DNA from 2 places in the Paenibacillus sp. B46(2026) genome. Region 1 is predicted to be linked to the other one. Evidence: riboswitches for the same ligand, from Rfam matches in the RefSeq annotation. Region 1 holds a riboswitch; the other holds the start of a gene.

Region 1 (7,361 bases):
ATCAAAATAGACGGCATCCTGGAAACGGGATATATCGAGGAACTGATTGAAGATCATCCATACTCTCCTTTTCCACAGATGCACTACTCGGAGCGGCCGGATACGGTTGCAGGAAATCTGTTGGAGGGGCGCTTTGCCATTCTAGTGGATGGCACTCCCTTTGCCTTGATTGCTCCAGTCACGATGTGGCAGATGCTGCAAGCCAGCGAGGATTATTATGAACGATTCTTCATCAGTAATCTGTTGCGCTGGATTCGGTTTTTGTTCGTCGCCATCGCTCTATTCCTGCCAGCTCTGTATATCGCTATCACAACATTTCATCAGGATATGTTGCCAACCACGCTGATTCTAAGTATTGCCGGTGCACGGGAAGCAATCCCTTTTCCGGCATTGATTGAAGCGCTCATTATGGAGCTATCCTTCGAAGCGCTCCGAGAAGCGGGGGTCAGGTTACCCAAAACGGTGGGTCAGGCCGTCAGTATCCTCGGTGCACTTGTGATTGGGCAGGCGGCTGTTCAGGCGGGTATTGTGTCCGCACCGATGGTTATTATCGTATCCATGACAGGGATAGCTTCCTTCACGATCCCGCGATTTAACTTCGCGATTACCGTGCGTCTGCTGCGATTCCCGATCATGTTGCTGGCAGGCATGCTTGGGTTGTACGGTATCGTGATTGGTTTGGTCCTGATCTCGGTGCATCTGACACAGATGACTTCGTTCGGTGTGCCTTATCTGTCAGGTCTTAGCCCGTATAGTAAGACAGATACCAAGGACATAATCATTCGTGTGCCGTGGTGGAAAATGATCAATCGTCCCTCCACGGTGCATCGGGACCAGAAACGGATGGCCGAAAAGATCAACGGTTCCCCTGAAGCAGAGAAAGGGTGGTGAACCCATGCAGTTCTTATACAAATACCGGCCAGTTATAGCTCTGTTGTTATGTACCTCGCTCATTTCCGGTTGCTGGGATCGAGAGGAAATTAACGATATTGCCTTTGTAATTGGTATCGCTGTCGATAAGGATAGTGAGAACTACAGAACCAGTCTGCAGATTGCTCTTCCGGGACAAGCCGGTTTCTCAGGTAGTGAAGGAGGCGGAGGGGGCACAAGCGGTGATAAATCCTGGTTCATGCTGTCCAATACAGCCAAAACCTTTCGTGGAACATCCCTTGAAGGGCAAAAAGCCTTGTCCCGCAGGTTGTATTACGCTCATCGCCGTACGCTGCTGATTGGTGAGGAATTGGCGAAGAAGGGGGTTGCTCCCATGCTGGATTTATTGACACGGTATCCGCTCAATCGTTTCTCCGCACTTCCCGTCATTACAAGAGGAGAAGCATACAAGGTATTGGACACGGATGCACCAATAGAGAAATTCCCCTCCGAGATGGTGCGGGAACTGTGTTTACTGAACATGCGTAACCCACGCTCACTCAAAACATTCATCGATGCCATTCTGGGTGAAGGTATAGATCCCTATTTGCCCGTAGCCTCGGTTGAAGACAATGTACCGAAGAACTGGAAGGATGTTAAAACCAATATCAAGTTGGATGGGTTAGCCATCTTCAAGAAAGACAAGTTGGTTGGCATGATTGATAAGGCACCAGCCGATGCGTTGATTCTGGCCATGGGCGAGGCTAATGCGCCAGAAGTTATGGTTAAAGCTCCTGGCGGTGAGGGAGATATGTTCATCAAGCTGAACGAGAACAATTCTTCCCTGCACCCGAGCATCAAGAATGGCAAGGTAACTGTGAACATTGAATTGTATGCCAAGGGCGTTCTCGTAGATAACGAATCCAATTATGGTGATCGGCGTGAGAACGAGATGCTGAACATAAATGAAGCGACTCTTGAAAAAATTAAATCGGACATTGAAGAAGGTGTCCGATTGGTTCAGAAAAAATATCATGCCGACATTCTGGGTATCGGTCGGTCGATCCATCAACATTTGCCGGCGGAGTGGGAGAAATTGAAGGATCGCTGGGATGCCATTTATCCTGATGTCGAGGTGAAAGTCACTCCCCACGTCATTATCGAAAATGTAGGGGTGATTAATAAACCGATCGGTGTCATGGAGGAGGATATCATACATGATTAAACCGCTTTTATTTACCTATCTGGCCATGGTAATCATAGTGGTTTTGATGGATTTCAGACATTTGAAGCAGGCGGCCAATATCAATCGCTGGCTATCCTATAGTTTGATTGCGTTGGGTACAGGCCTTTGTTTCTATGTTGCCTATTTGAGCAAAACCGTATTTGTGTCGGTATGGATCAGCCATGTCATCCAGCGGCTATTGCCATTGCCCTAGACGGTGGATGGAGGGATCATGCCGTTACGGTTCACAGGAGAGAAAGGAGGTAGTTCATGAATCAGAAAGTGACTCACCGTCAGATGGTACTGCTCGTGCTGCTGCTCAGCATTACAGGAACGTTAATTCAGCCCCATGCCCAGGCCATTTACCACGCAAAGCAGCACGCTTATCTCTCGTATGTGCCAGTGGTGCTCGTAATGACCGCATCGCTGTGGATGTTAAGCCGGGTTCAGCGAAGATTTCCCGATAAGGATCTGTTCCAATCTCTGGTTGAACGGTTTCCCTTCCTTGGAAGAGTGACCGGATTGCTGTACATTTTGTTCTTTTTCTTCGTGCTAGCGAGAGATCTTCGGTTAACGGGTGATTATATAAGCATGACGCTGTTAGAAACCACGCCCGTCTCCATCGTTGTATTGTCACTTATTGTTATGGGGGTCTTTATTGTCAGAGGAGGACTCGGTTCGTTAATCGGCATGGCGGAGTTGTATGTGACGCTGTTTCTGTTAAACTCCGTGATTGTGCCTTTCATGCTTATTCAACAGATCAATCTGGATAACCTGATGCCGTATTTTCACGTTGATGTTGCGGGTGTAGGCAAAGGAAGTTGGTACATATTTTCTTTTTATGGAGAGATAATTGCATTACCTTTTGTCATCAAAGGTAGTGATTTTCGATTTAAGTCGGTCCTGTCAGGCATTATCCTGTCTGCCTTGTTGATGATGCTAATCCTTGTTGAGACCATCACCTCCATTGGAGTTCCTATCGCTTCAAGATTGGTGTATCCCTCTTATGAACTGGCAAGACAACTGCAAATCAGCGATTTCCTGGACCGGTTTGACCTGGCACTGGCAGCGGCAACCTTGCCTACGATGATCACGAAGATTGCATTTGACCTGTACTTTGTCTGCTGGGGGCTGAAACGAATGATTCCGAACGTATCGGGAAAGGTCATGACTGGCCCTGTGGCCCTGGTTGGATTTGTATGTGCTTTCTGGTTCTTCAAAAATGCCATTCAGCTCAATCGGTTTACCCGGGAATGGACATGGGTCGCCATTGTTTTTGAAGCGCTGTTCCCCATTGTGCTGTTCCTGTTCCTTCGTCCACGTAAAAAGGATAAACAAAAATCTCCTCGTCAGAGATCTGGAGAACATTCAAGGAAAGAGAAGCATGAGCCGGAACAAGAATCGGCTGATTCGGAGAAGGACGGAGAGAAAAGACGGAAGGACTCTCATGGTGGAGAACTGCAGCCTTCCTGATGCATTCCATCAAAAATCGTTATAGATGAACGGGCAAAAAGAGAGGCAGTACAGTTTCCCTTCGCAGAAGTACCCTGTATACTGTAGTCAGACTGATGAACATTCGGCTGAACTAACGGGGGGAACATGAATGGCTCAACATTTGGCAGGTGTACGTGTAGCATTGACAGGACCACGAAAATCGAAAGAGATGTCCTTGCTGGTTGAAAAGATGGGTGGAATTCCGCTTGTGCGACCGGCACAGGGAACGGTATTTCTGGATGATCGGAATATCAGGGATGGACTTGTGTCCTGGATCTCGGACCCGCCGGACTGGGCGGTATTGACCACGGGCATGGGATTGGACGCGTTATTTGAGATGGCCGAGGATATGGAAGTGGCGGGACAGTTGCTGGATGCGCTGTCGGAGTCCTCGATTGCGGCGAGAGGTTACAAGACAGTGAATGCACTGAAAAAGCGCAAGTTAACACCGCTAGTACGGGACGATGATGGCAGTACGGACGGGCTTATTCGTGAATTTGCCCCGCATGATCTCACAGGGAAAAAGGTCATGTTGCAGCTTCACGGGGAGACAGCTCCCAAACTCGTTGCATGGTTGGAAGAACAAGGTGCGATCGTCAGACAAGTGCTTCCTTACCGCCATGTACCGCCAGAAGAGACGGAGCTGGAACAGCTTTTGACTGAGATTGTACAGCACGAGGTAGATGCTGTTGCTTTTACAAGTGGACCGCAGGTCCGATTCCTGGCGCAATATGCAGCATCTCAGGACAAGCTTGAACCGATGCTCGAAGCGTTCAGACAAGGTGTAATCCCTGCATCCGTAGGCAAAGTGACTGCAAATGCGATGCGTGAAGAGGGCATTGAGGCATTGGTGATTCCGGAGGAAGAAAAGATGGGGGCACTTATCGTTGAACTTGGGCGTTACTTTGCCGCGGGTCATGCGGATAAGGTTCGTGGCCGTCAATAAAGGTTGATAAGTGAGCAGAAACGAACTCAATTCGTTGGTTGTTGGATGTTTATAACGAATGGGATAAGCTTAGGTTATTCCGGGTTCTGATCCGATTTTAGGATCAGGACTTTTTTCTGTTATGTCTGAAAATAGAAGAATGGATAAGTATCATAAGCATGGACATTATTTCCTGCACGGTGTTATTATGAAAACAATAATTGAATGAAAACAAGCAAGGTGCTCTTGCGTAAAGCGAGAGGTAACAGGGAATCGGGTGAAAGTCCCGAGCGGTCCCGCCACTGTAATGGTGAAGCCCTTTTTGATCCAAGTCACTCGCATAGCCGGGGAAGACAGAAAAGGAAGCTGATGATCCAGAGCCAGGAGACCTACCTTGCATGTGTCACCGAACCCTTCGCGGAAAGGAATGGTGTACGAAGAATCAGGAATTGGGCGAACAAGCGGTTCGCCCGGCTGGCCCCCTTGGCCACATAGTCACAGGATTACCCTCCGGGAGTCTGGGGCTGTGTTCTTGAGTGTACGTACATGCGTATCCCATCCGTTATAAGGATGGGATTTTTTTGTTTTTATATGAACGATATATCCCTACGATCCCCAGTGTTGTGTCGGGAAATTGAAGGTAGAGGAATAGATCAGATTGATCATGCAGTTGGTTTATAAGAACCGGGTTGGATGATCTGAGTTAACAGAGTTATGAATTGAACACGCTTAACAGTTGGGGAGAAGGTCGGCATAGCCGTCCTTCTTCACTGTTTAATCCGTACGACAAGTGTGATGAAGGAGGAGAAGCAATGCAAGGTCAAGGCAAGCTGCTAATTATCGGGTTTGGTCCGGGAGCAATGGAACATATCACGAAGCGGGCACTCGAAGCACTTCAGGAGAGCGAGGTTATTATCGGATACAACACCTATGTGGATCTGATTCGCCCTCTGTTGAGCGGGCAAGCGATTGTGCGCACGGGTATGACGGAGGAAGTAAGTCGTGCACAAGAAGCGGTCAGACAGGCGGAGATGGGCAAAATTGTTGCCGTCATTTCCAGTGGTGACGCAGGCGTATATGGTATGGCAGGTCTGGTGTACGAGGTGCTGATGGAGCAAGGATGGAAGCCCGATACCGGTGTTGCTGTCGAAGTTATTCCGGGCGTGTCGGCCATTCAGTCTTGTGCATCACTGCTGGGTGCCCCTGTCATGCATGATGCATGTACGATCAGCCTCAGTGATCACCTCACGCCGTGGGAGACCATTATTCGCAGGGTCGAAGCCGCAGCGTCCGCTGATTTTGTCATTGCCCTGTACAATCCACGCAGTGGACGGCGCACACGCCAGATCGTGGAGACACAGGAAATGATTCTGCGTTACCGTGACCCACAGACCCCGGTAGGTCTGGTGAAAAGTGCATATCGTGAGCGTCAGGGCGTTGTCATGACCACACTGGAGGATATGCTGAATCATGATATCGGCATGCTGACGACTGTGATTATCGGCAACTCCTCGACCATGATGTACGAAGGACTCATGGTCACCCCGCGTGGGTATCAGCGGAAATATACGCTGAGCACCGCGGAACAGTTGCTCAGACCCCATGAGCGACTGCGCACGGAAGCCGAGCCATGGTCGCTCGGCGCAATGGAAGCCCGCGCTGCCGCCTCCGGCGAGGCAGCGGGCGAGAGCGCGGCCAGCCATGCATCGGCCGCGCAGCCACAGGCGGAGCCAGCCCTGCGCGGCGCAAGCGCCGGAGCGGGCACGGCTCCGCAAGGGCAGCTGCCCGCTGGCGCAGGGGCGGCTGCCGCTATGCCTGCGGCAAGCCCGGCGAGTGGCGCTGGCACCGCCGTGCTTGCCGGCGAGCGACCTGCACCCGTTGCGGCAGAGGTCGCTCCGGGCCGGGTCGCAGAAGCGCCCCGCGCTGGCGCAGCTGAGCTCGCCGCCGAGGCGCTGACACGGCTCGCGGCAGGCGGCGCGCTCGCGGGCGAATCGGCGAGCCGCTGGCTGGACGCAACAGCGCCGAGCGAAGCGGCAAGTGCGCCGCAGGCTGCGACCGCAGCAGCGGTACGCACTGCGCCCGAGCCTGGGCGCAAGGCGCCGCTGTTCGAAGTCGGCGTGTCGCCCGGCGTGGGCAACAAAAAATTCACCGCAGCCCAGATGGCGCTGCTGGCGCAGTGTGCAAGTGAAGACGGCGAACTGGAGTACACGCCGGAACACCAGATTATTCTGAGAGTGCCGACATTTGAACCGGACTCGCTGGTTGAAGAGCTGCGTGCAGCGAATTTTATCGTTGTACCGATTGGCGATGTCATCAAGGTGAAGGCCTGTGACTTCTGCAACATGGAGAAGGACGATGCTGTTCCGATGGCTAACCATTTACAGGCCGTGATTGGCGGACTGGGTGCACCGAAAGAAACGAGTGTGGCGCTGAATGGCTGCGGTATGGCATGTTACGGGGCCGTGCTGGAGGATATCGGCATCGTGTATCGCAAAGGCGCATACGACCTTTTCCTCGGGGGCAAGAAATTCGGCCGCAATGCTCATCCTGCACAGCCCGTAGCAGAGGGAATTCCGGGTGACCAGATAGGTGGAATTGTGGAACGAATTGTGGCGGATTACAAGGAAAAGGGCCATCCGAATGAGCGATTCCACAAGTTTTTCAAACGAGTCGGCATAATTCAGGGCTTCCGCCATGTGGACGCACCGGTCACGGTGGAAGTAAACCCGATATGTGGTGACTAATTCCATACTAATTCCGTACTAATGCCTGACTAAGCTTTGAATAAGCAATAATTATGTCCTTGACTGAGTCATCTTCTTCGGGGAGGCGTGGTGAGTAACTTGT
Region 2 (7,361 bases), 2.2 Mb from region 1:
GGCTGGCTTGAAGCCATCCTGCTTGAATATACGGCACAGCGCCGTTGTAATCACGCTTTTCCCCACATCCGATGCCGTCCCTTGCAGCATGAGTACTGCCGCCGGTTGTTGTACAGGCGTATCTTCCATGCACCTTCACCTCAGTCTCCTGTTATGTCTCACCTTACTCATTCCGTGCGTTTTTCACAGCCAAAAGAGTCCCTGAAGCACACTAAGCACCGTGAGCAAAGCCGCTTCCAGCAGCTCATTCATCGCTCCGTACGTGTCTCCTGTAAGTCCGCCCAGCCTTTCACTGATGCGTGCAGCAACGAATTTGCCAATGATGTAACACGCAAAAGGTACAACAATGACAGCCGACACAGGATACAACCACCATGGCAATGTTCCCAGGCTACTCATCATGGCATCTGCGGTGCCTATATCCGGCCGAAATATCCATACAGCAGCAAACGTAATTACACCTGCAAGAAGGGTCAGCCCGACCGCAGAGCTTCGCGCACGCTGGACTTCCTTCCGCTCACCCAATCCTTTGAATAGGACTGCAAGTCCGTCATCTCCACGTGCATTCGGCCAGGCTGAGATGGCATACACCATGAACCAGCGACTCCAGATCATGGGCAGGATCAACAGCGCACCATAGATCCAGTTACCACGTGCGATAAAATCTGCGATCAAGGCTGCTTTCATCATCAGCAGCAGGACGCAGGCGATTACGCCCATCGCCCCTACTCGGCTGTCCTTCATGATTTCCAGCATCCGCTCACGGGTACGATAGCTGAGCAATCCATCCGCCGTATCCATCCAGCCATCCAGATGAAGGCCTCCAGTGAGCCATACCCATAATGTTAAGGTTAATACGGCAGCGGGAAAGGCGGGAAGAACCGTACCCGTTAAGGCCCCTGCGAGCCAAACGCATAGTCCAATCGCTGCACCCACCAGCGGATAATACACGACACTTTCCCGCAGTAGCGGCGGGACGAAGTCAATCTGCGTTTTTACCGGAAATCGGGATAAAAATTGAAAAGCGGCCGCAGCCGCATGATTACGTTGATGAGTGCGATCTGTCATAAACGATACTCCTTACTTTTCAGCTCAATCGCAATGCCTACAGTCACCAGGAACACTTCACGGCATATGGCAGCGATTCGCTGATTCAATATGCCTGCCAGATCCCTATATTTTCTGCCAAGCGCATACTCTGGTACAATACCATCGCCCACTTCATTCGTGACAAGCACAAGCAGACCCGGGTACGACCTGATTGCTTCTACCAGTGCATCCATGTGATCTTGCAAAACCTGCCCTTCGTGTTCATGTGCAAGCAAAACATTGGTCAACCAGAGCGTCAGACAATCGACCAGAATCGTCGGTGCAGAAGTATCCGTATGGTCTTCTCCCATGCGTGTAATGAGTGCCGGTAATGCGAGTGGTTCTTCCAACGTATGCCATAGATAACCTGATGCCTCGCGCTGATTCTGGTGCAGACTTATACGCTCGCGCATCTCGTCATCATACGCCTGAGCCGTAGCCACATACCAAGCCTCCGAGGAACGTTGCATACAGAGACGTTCGGCAAATGAACTTTTACCACTACGCGCCCCACCCGTCACCAACACACTCATAGCCAACCCTCTCCTTGAACCGTTGAAGCACCTGTAACATCAGAGTCCGCTACATTACCCTCACTTGCACTCACATCGGCATCCGAAGCCTTATTCGTTCCATCGGATACTCCTGCACTTGCAAAAGTCGCCATCTCGTTCAAAAGGAGACAGGCTGCATCAATCAGATGAAGACTGAGCACACCTCCGGTTCCTTCGCCCAGCCGCATATCCAGATCCAGCATCGGTTTCAGGTCGAGTTCACGAAGCAGGGTTGCATGCCCACTTTCATGCGAGGTATGGGAAGCAATCATATAGGCTGTGCTCACGGGAGCAAGCTGTCTTGCAATCAAGGCAGCAGCAGTGGAGATGAATCCATCCACGACAACAGGGCAGCCGTTCGCAGCGGCAGCAAGAATCACACCCGTCAGTCCGGCAATCTCCAGGCCACCCACTTTACAAAGTACGTCCAGTGCATCTTCCCTGTTCGGTGAATTCACACTAAGAGCCTGGCTAACCACGGCGGCTTTCCGCTGCAATCCCGCATCATCAATACCCGTTCCTCGCCCAACCGCTGAAGCTGGTGCAATCCCAGTCAATGCACACATCACCGCCGCACTTGCGGTTGTATTGCCAATCCCCATTTCCCCGGTAACGAACAACTGTGTTCCCTTTGCCACCTCTGCCGATACGACGTCGACCCCTGCAAGAATCGCTTGAATCGCTTCGTCGCGAGTCATTGCGGCACCCTTTGCCATGTTGGCCGTACCTTTACGAACTTTGCGGGAAAGCAGGTCAGGATGTTCCAGATCGGCATTAACCCCGATATCCACACAGATCACATCGGCTCCGGCGTGGCGGGCAAGCACATTAACTGCAGCCCCTCCAGCCAGGAAATTAAGGACCATCTGCGGCGTTACCTCGGCCGGGAAAGCACTAATACCTTCCGCCACCACGCCGTGATCTGCGGCCATGACAATGACGGCTCTGCGATCCAAACGCGGACGAGCCTTGCCAGTGATCCCCGCAAGACGAATAACCAGCTGTTCCAGCTTCCCCAGACTGCCGGGTGGTTTCGTCAATACATCCACATGGGCGGAGGCTTCCGCCGCAACTTCTTCATTAGGACCCACGATCCGACCCAGTAACTGTTCCAACACCTGTTCATTATTCATACAGCCAGCACTTCCTTCATCAAAATATGGGTTGCCCCGCTTCATTCATTCCTTCTCCCGCCGCAGCAAGAGCTGAGGTATTCCATTGTCAGGATGAATCACCATCGCAGGTTTCACGCGAAAGATGTCCTGAATATTGTCCTCGGTCATCAAGGTATGGGGCGTTCCATTCCCCACCACTTTGCCTTCTCGCAGCGCCAGAATGTGATCGCAGAACTGCGCAGCCAGATTCAGATCATGCAGCACAGCCACAATCGTAATTCGGTTCTTTTGCCGCCATGTCGATAATAACTCCATAAATTGCAATTGATATTTGATATCCAGGAACGTAGTCGGTTCATCCAGCAATAATAACCTGGGCTCCTGAGCCATGACCTTGGCAAGTGCCACCCGTTGTCTCTGTCCTCCACTTAGTGCATCCAATGGCCTTTCAGCCATATCCGTCAATCCCAGTTCCTCCAGTACCCGGTCAACCACAGCCGCTCCATCTGCTGATTCTCGCCCAAGCCAATTCTGGTATGGATAACGCCCCATCTCCACGACATCCCTTACAGGATAAGAAATTGCAGGCAGACCATCCTGTTGTAACACAGCGATCATGCGTGACAGATCTTTCCGACTGTATGTGGCAATATCCCGACCATCAATACGTATACTGCCTGCGCTTGACTGTTCTGTTCCGGCAAGGAGCTGGAGCAGGGTAGACTTGCCACTGCCGTTTGGACCGACGACACCCCACCAGTCCCCCTCCGTAACCTGCCAGTCCACCGCGTCCAGGGCTTGATGACTGCCATACATCTTACCTGCCCCGGCAACCGCGATGAGGGATTCGACTGAACCATGATTGGAATGCGTAGCTGAATTCGAACGGATAGTCGAATCCGACTGGATAACTGAACCCGCTTGGGTATCTACATTTGGGTGCATCTCCCCACTCATGGCATCATCCCCTTCCGCAGTTTTTTATTCCGGTGCAGCAGATACGCGAAGAATGGTGCACCTACAAATGCCGTAACCACACCGAGCGGAATTTCGGTCGGCGCCAGTAAGGATCGGGCAATCGTGTCTGCCCAGACCATGAAGATGGCGCCGCCAATAGCAGACAGAGGCACCAGCAATCGATAGTCAGGCCCCACAAGCAGCCGAAGGATATGCGGGATTACCAATCCAACGAATCCAATTACACCGGATACGGAGACCGCTCCTGCGGTAAGAAGAGTTCCCACAGCGAGCACGGACAGCTTCAGCCGATCGACTCCAACTCCGATATGCGCAGCTTGACGTTCTCCGAGCGCCAGAACATTCAAGGAACGTGCACGGCTCCAGAGAAAGATCAGCCCTAGCAGAAAATACGGGAAAAGGATGGCCGTATACGACCACCCACGCAGAGCCAGACTTCCCATCGTCCAGTATATAATTTCATTAATGGTCTGTTTCGACATCGTCGACAGGAAGGAAACCACCGCTCCCAAGAAACTTTGCATCACTACACCAGCCAGAATCAGGCTATGCGTTGGTATTTTGCGTCCTTCACGAGCCAGTGACATGACAAACCATAATGTTAATACACCCGTCAAAAATGCCACCAGTGGCAACGTCCAGATTCCGATCAGTGCATACTGCAATCCGAAGAAAATCAGGAAGGCTGCACCCACCGAAGCACCGGATGATACGCCCAGGGTGAACGGATCTGCGAGCGGGTTCCGAAGAACCCCCTGGAATCCCGCACCGGCAATTGCCAGCGATGCGCCCACGAGCACGGCAAGCAGTACACGCGGGAATCTGACTTTCCATATAATCTGTTCGGCTGCTGCACTCCAGTCCGGCGTGATCCAGTCTCCGATCCATGGCAAGTGATGAAGCAGAATACCTGCAATGTCACGAATAGGCAAGGAAACCGAACCGATACCCGTGCAGATGAGCACGGTTAACACAAGCAGTATGATTCCTGCCGATGCGTACACGGCCAGTTTTTTACTCATTGGAACAGGTCAGGATAGATCGCTTTGGCTACTTCTTTCAGTCCTTCGGTTACACGAGGTCCCGGACGGCTGAGCAGATTGGCATCGAGGCCAATGACTGCATCGTTCTTCACAGCCGTAATTTGATCCCAGCCACTGCGAGCTTTAATGATTTGATCCAGTGTTTTGGAGTTTTCATCAATGACATCATTCGCATACAGAATCACATCCGGGTTGGAGGCAATCACATTTTCTTCATTGATCTGGTACCATTTTTCTTTGTCCGCAGCAACATTGATTCCTCCAGCTACAGTGATCAGTTCATCCATAAACTCACCCTTACCTACTGTCCAACCTGGGGAGAATTCAACGTATACATTTTTCTTCTCTTCCGGCTTAACTGCACTCACCGCTTCAGTTACATCCGTCACATCCTGTTTCATCTGGGTGATGAGCTCCTGAGCTTTTTCCTGATGATCCGTGATTTTACCGAATGTTTCGATATTGTTCATTACATCGTCGATTGATTTTGGATCGGTTTTGAAAATGGTAATACCTAGCTCACGCAGCTTCTTCACTGCATCTTCGCTCATGGAGATGCCTGTGAATACAATATCGGCTTCAGCCGCAATGATGGACTCTTCATTTGGCTTGGTTATGCCACCCATTTTCGCTTTGGTCGTTGCAGCTTCAGGATAATCATCATAGTCGGATACCCCTACAATCTGCTCGTCCAATCCAAGGGCGAATAACGTTTCGGTCTCAGCTGGAGACACAGATACGATTTTGGCTGGTGCCTTGTCAAACGTGAACGACTCACCCGTTGCATCGGTAACGGTAAGTGGATATTGTGTTTTGAGATCTGCCTGCGCCTGGCCCTGGGACTGCTCCTGTGCTGGCTGCTGTGAGGTACCTGTGCCCTCGTTCGTTGTTGCATTGCCACATCCGGCCAAAGCCAGTGCGAGTGCCGCTGCACTCAGCAGTGACGCTACGCTTTTCCAATTCTTGAAATTCATTCTGTTATTCTCCCCTTCTCTATTTACACTCTTTTTTCTTAATGCTCAAACTCTTACTACCCTTGCCTTGGTGTTCCTCTACAAGTTAAACCCATCAATTTTACACAAGGCCACTCCGATTGCAGTACCATCTTCCGATCGCTGTTATCCCCAGATTTTTTGATTCCCTTTTCGAAAGGGAAAATCCGGTGATAAGCGTATGCTTCCGATGTAGCTTTCTTGTAGAAAGCTTTAAGCGAACACTTCGTTTCTTCAGATCGGTTCTGCACTCTTCGTTAACGTGTAAAAGTTCGGTTCATCTTAAATGAACAATAAAAAATCCCCAATCCTTACGTCCAGGATTAGGGATGACGTCTCGCATATGGCGATCTGTACACGTCCAACGTATTGTTGTGCATGCACATAGAACTGCCCGAAACGCTGTCCTTTCCTCGAAGGAACACCGGTTTGAACGTCCAGGGCAGGTAACCTGACTTACAGGAATTGTTCCTGATTTACAGTGGCGGGACCGTGCCGGACTTGCACCGGCTTCCCTATTTCACCCGCATGCCATCCATGACTATGGAGTGCCATGAACCATTACTGCATGCACGCGGGACCCTTGGTCGCTGATATGGATTAACCATTCAAGTGAGCAATCTGCATTCATGTGCAGGCATTATTGCCTGTCACACGAAACTACAGTGCTGTCACACTTCTGTTGTGATTATAGGTTATATTGCACATCCTTACAACCCGATTCCCGGAAAAGCCATCCTCGTGCCAATCCACTGATCTCCATGTTGTTCCAGCCGTACCTGTATCGCTTGCCCCGGAATCACCTGCGTGTCCCAGAATCCCAGATCGGCAATGAGACGAGATAATGCATACCGGATTACACCGCCGTGCGTAACAACAATGATCGTTGGCGCGCCAACCTCACAAGATTGCATCGACGAACAATCCTCCCATAAGCATTCTTGCAGAAATGAATCGATCCGCACAGTAAATGCCTGCCATGACTCCCCTTCGGGTGGGGTGACGTCCTGAGGAGCATCGATCCAGTCCCGGTACTGTGGGTTGTCCTTGAGTTGATCGTACGTCAATCCTTCCCATTGACCAAAATCAACCTCTCGCAGACGCGGGTCCAGCTTGACCTGCCCTAATGAATGAGGCCCGATCAATGCCAGCGTCTGCCGACAACGGAGCAGATCACTGCAATATACCGAGTTCCACGGAACATTGCTCAATTGCTCGCGTAGCGAAGCCAGTTCTCTTTCTGCATCAGGCAGCAAAGCGATATCGGTATGTCCCAGATATCTTTTTTCCACATTCCACGCGGTTGTGCCATGACGTATAAACAGAATATTTCGCTGCTGTGATCCATTCTGCTCTACAGTTACGTCCATAACAACGTACCTCCAGCAAGCCATATTCCCAGCGTCACCAATGTACACAGAACTACAAAAGAACCCGCCGACCAGAACATGAGACGTGTCGTTCGCACAATATCCTCTGCTGCCATAGGACGTGTTGCCTCACCCATATAGGCACGAAAAGAAGCTACTCCATGGTACACGTTGTGTCCCCCGAGTCTGATCCCCAGTGCTCCGGCCACCGCCGATTCAG

Evidence for each region. A riboswitch is a leader RNA that binds a small molecule or an ion and turns the genes downstream of it on or off. The one in region 1 is predicted to bind cobalamin.
Region 2: linked by a shared signal. The riboswitch ahead of AC1S8V_RS07450 (ABC transporter substrate-binding protein) and the one ahead of cobJ (precorrin-3B C(17)-methyltransferase) in region 1 are both predicted to bind cobalamin.

The regions. Positions count from the first base shown of each region.
Region 1 covers NZ_CM165907.1:6,326,724-6,334,084, reverse strand. Annotated here, with positions in the region: gene AC1S8V_RS27995 (spore germination protein) at 1-891, shown strand, start outside; gene AC1S8V_RS27990 (Ger(x)C family spore germination protein) at 896-2,095, shown strand; gene AC1S8V_RS27985 (hypothetical protein) at 2,088-2,309, shown strand; gene AC1S8V_RS27980 (GerAB/ArcD/ProY family transporter) at 2,366-3,568, shown strand; gene AC1S8V_RS27975 (uroporphyrinogen-III synthase) at 3,699-4,535, shown strand; cobalamin riboswitch at 4,736-4,925, shown strand; gene cobJ (precorrin-3B C(17)-methyltransferase) at 5,327-7,258, shown strand.
Region 2 covers NZ_CM165907.1:1,661,597-1,668,957, reverse strand. Annotated here, with positions in the region: gene AC1S8V_RS07480 (cobyric acid synthase) at 1-129, opposite strand, end outside; gene cobS (adenosylcobinamide-GDP ribazoletransferase) at 184-1,068, opposite strand; gene cobU (bifunctional adenosylcobinamide kinase/adenosylcobinamide-phosphate guanylyltransferase) at 1,065-1,622, opposite strand; gene cobT (nicotinate-nucleotide--dimethylbenzimidazole phosphoribosyltransferase) at 1,619-2,776, opposite strand; gene AC1S8V_RS07460 (ABC transporter ATP-binding protein) at 2,822-3,574, opposite strand; gene AC1S8V_RS07455 (FecCD family ABC transporter permease) at 3,712-4,758, opposite strand; gene AC1S8V_RS07450 (ABC transporter substrate-binding protein) at 4,755-5,753, opposite strand; cobalamin riboswitch at 6,196-6,342, opposite strand; gene AC1S8V_RS07445 (histidine phosphatase family protein) at 6,482-7,141, opposite strand; gene cbiB (adenosylcobinamide-phosphate synthase CbiB) at 7,132-7,361, opposite strand, start outside.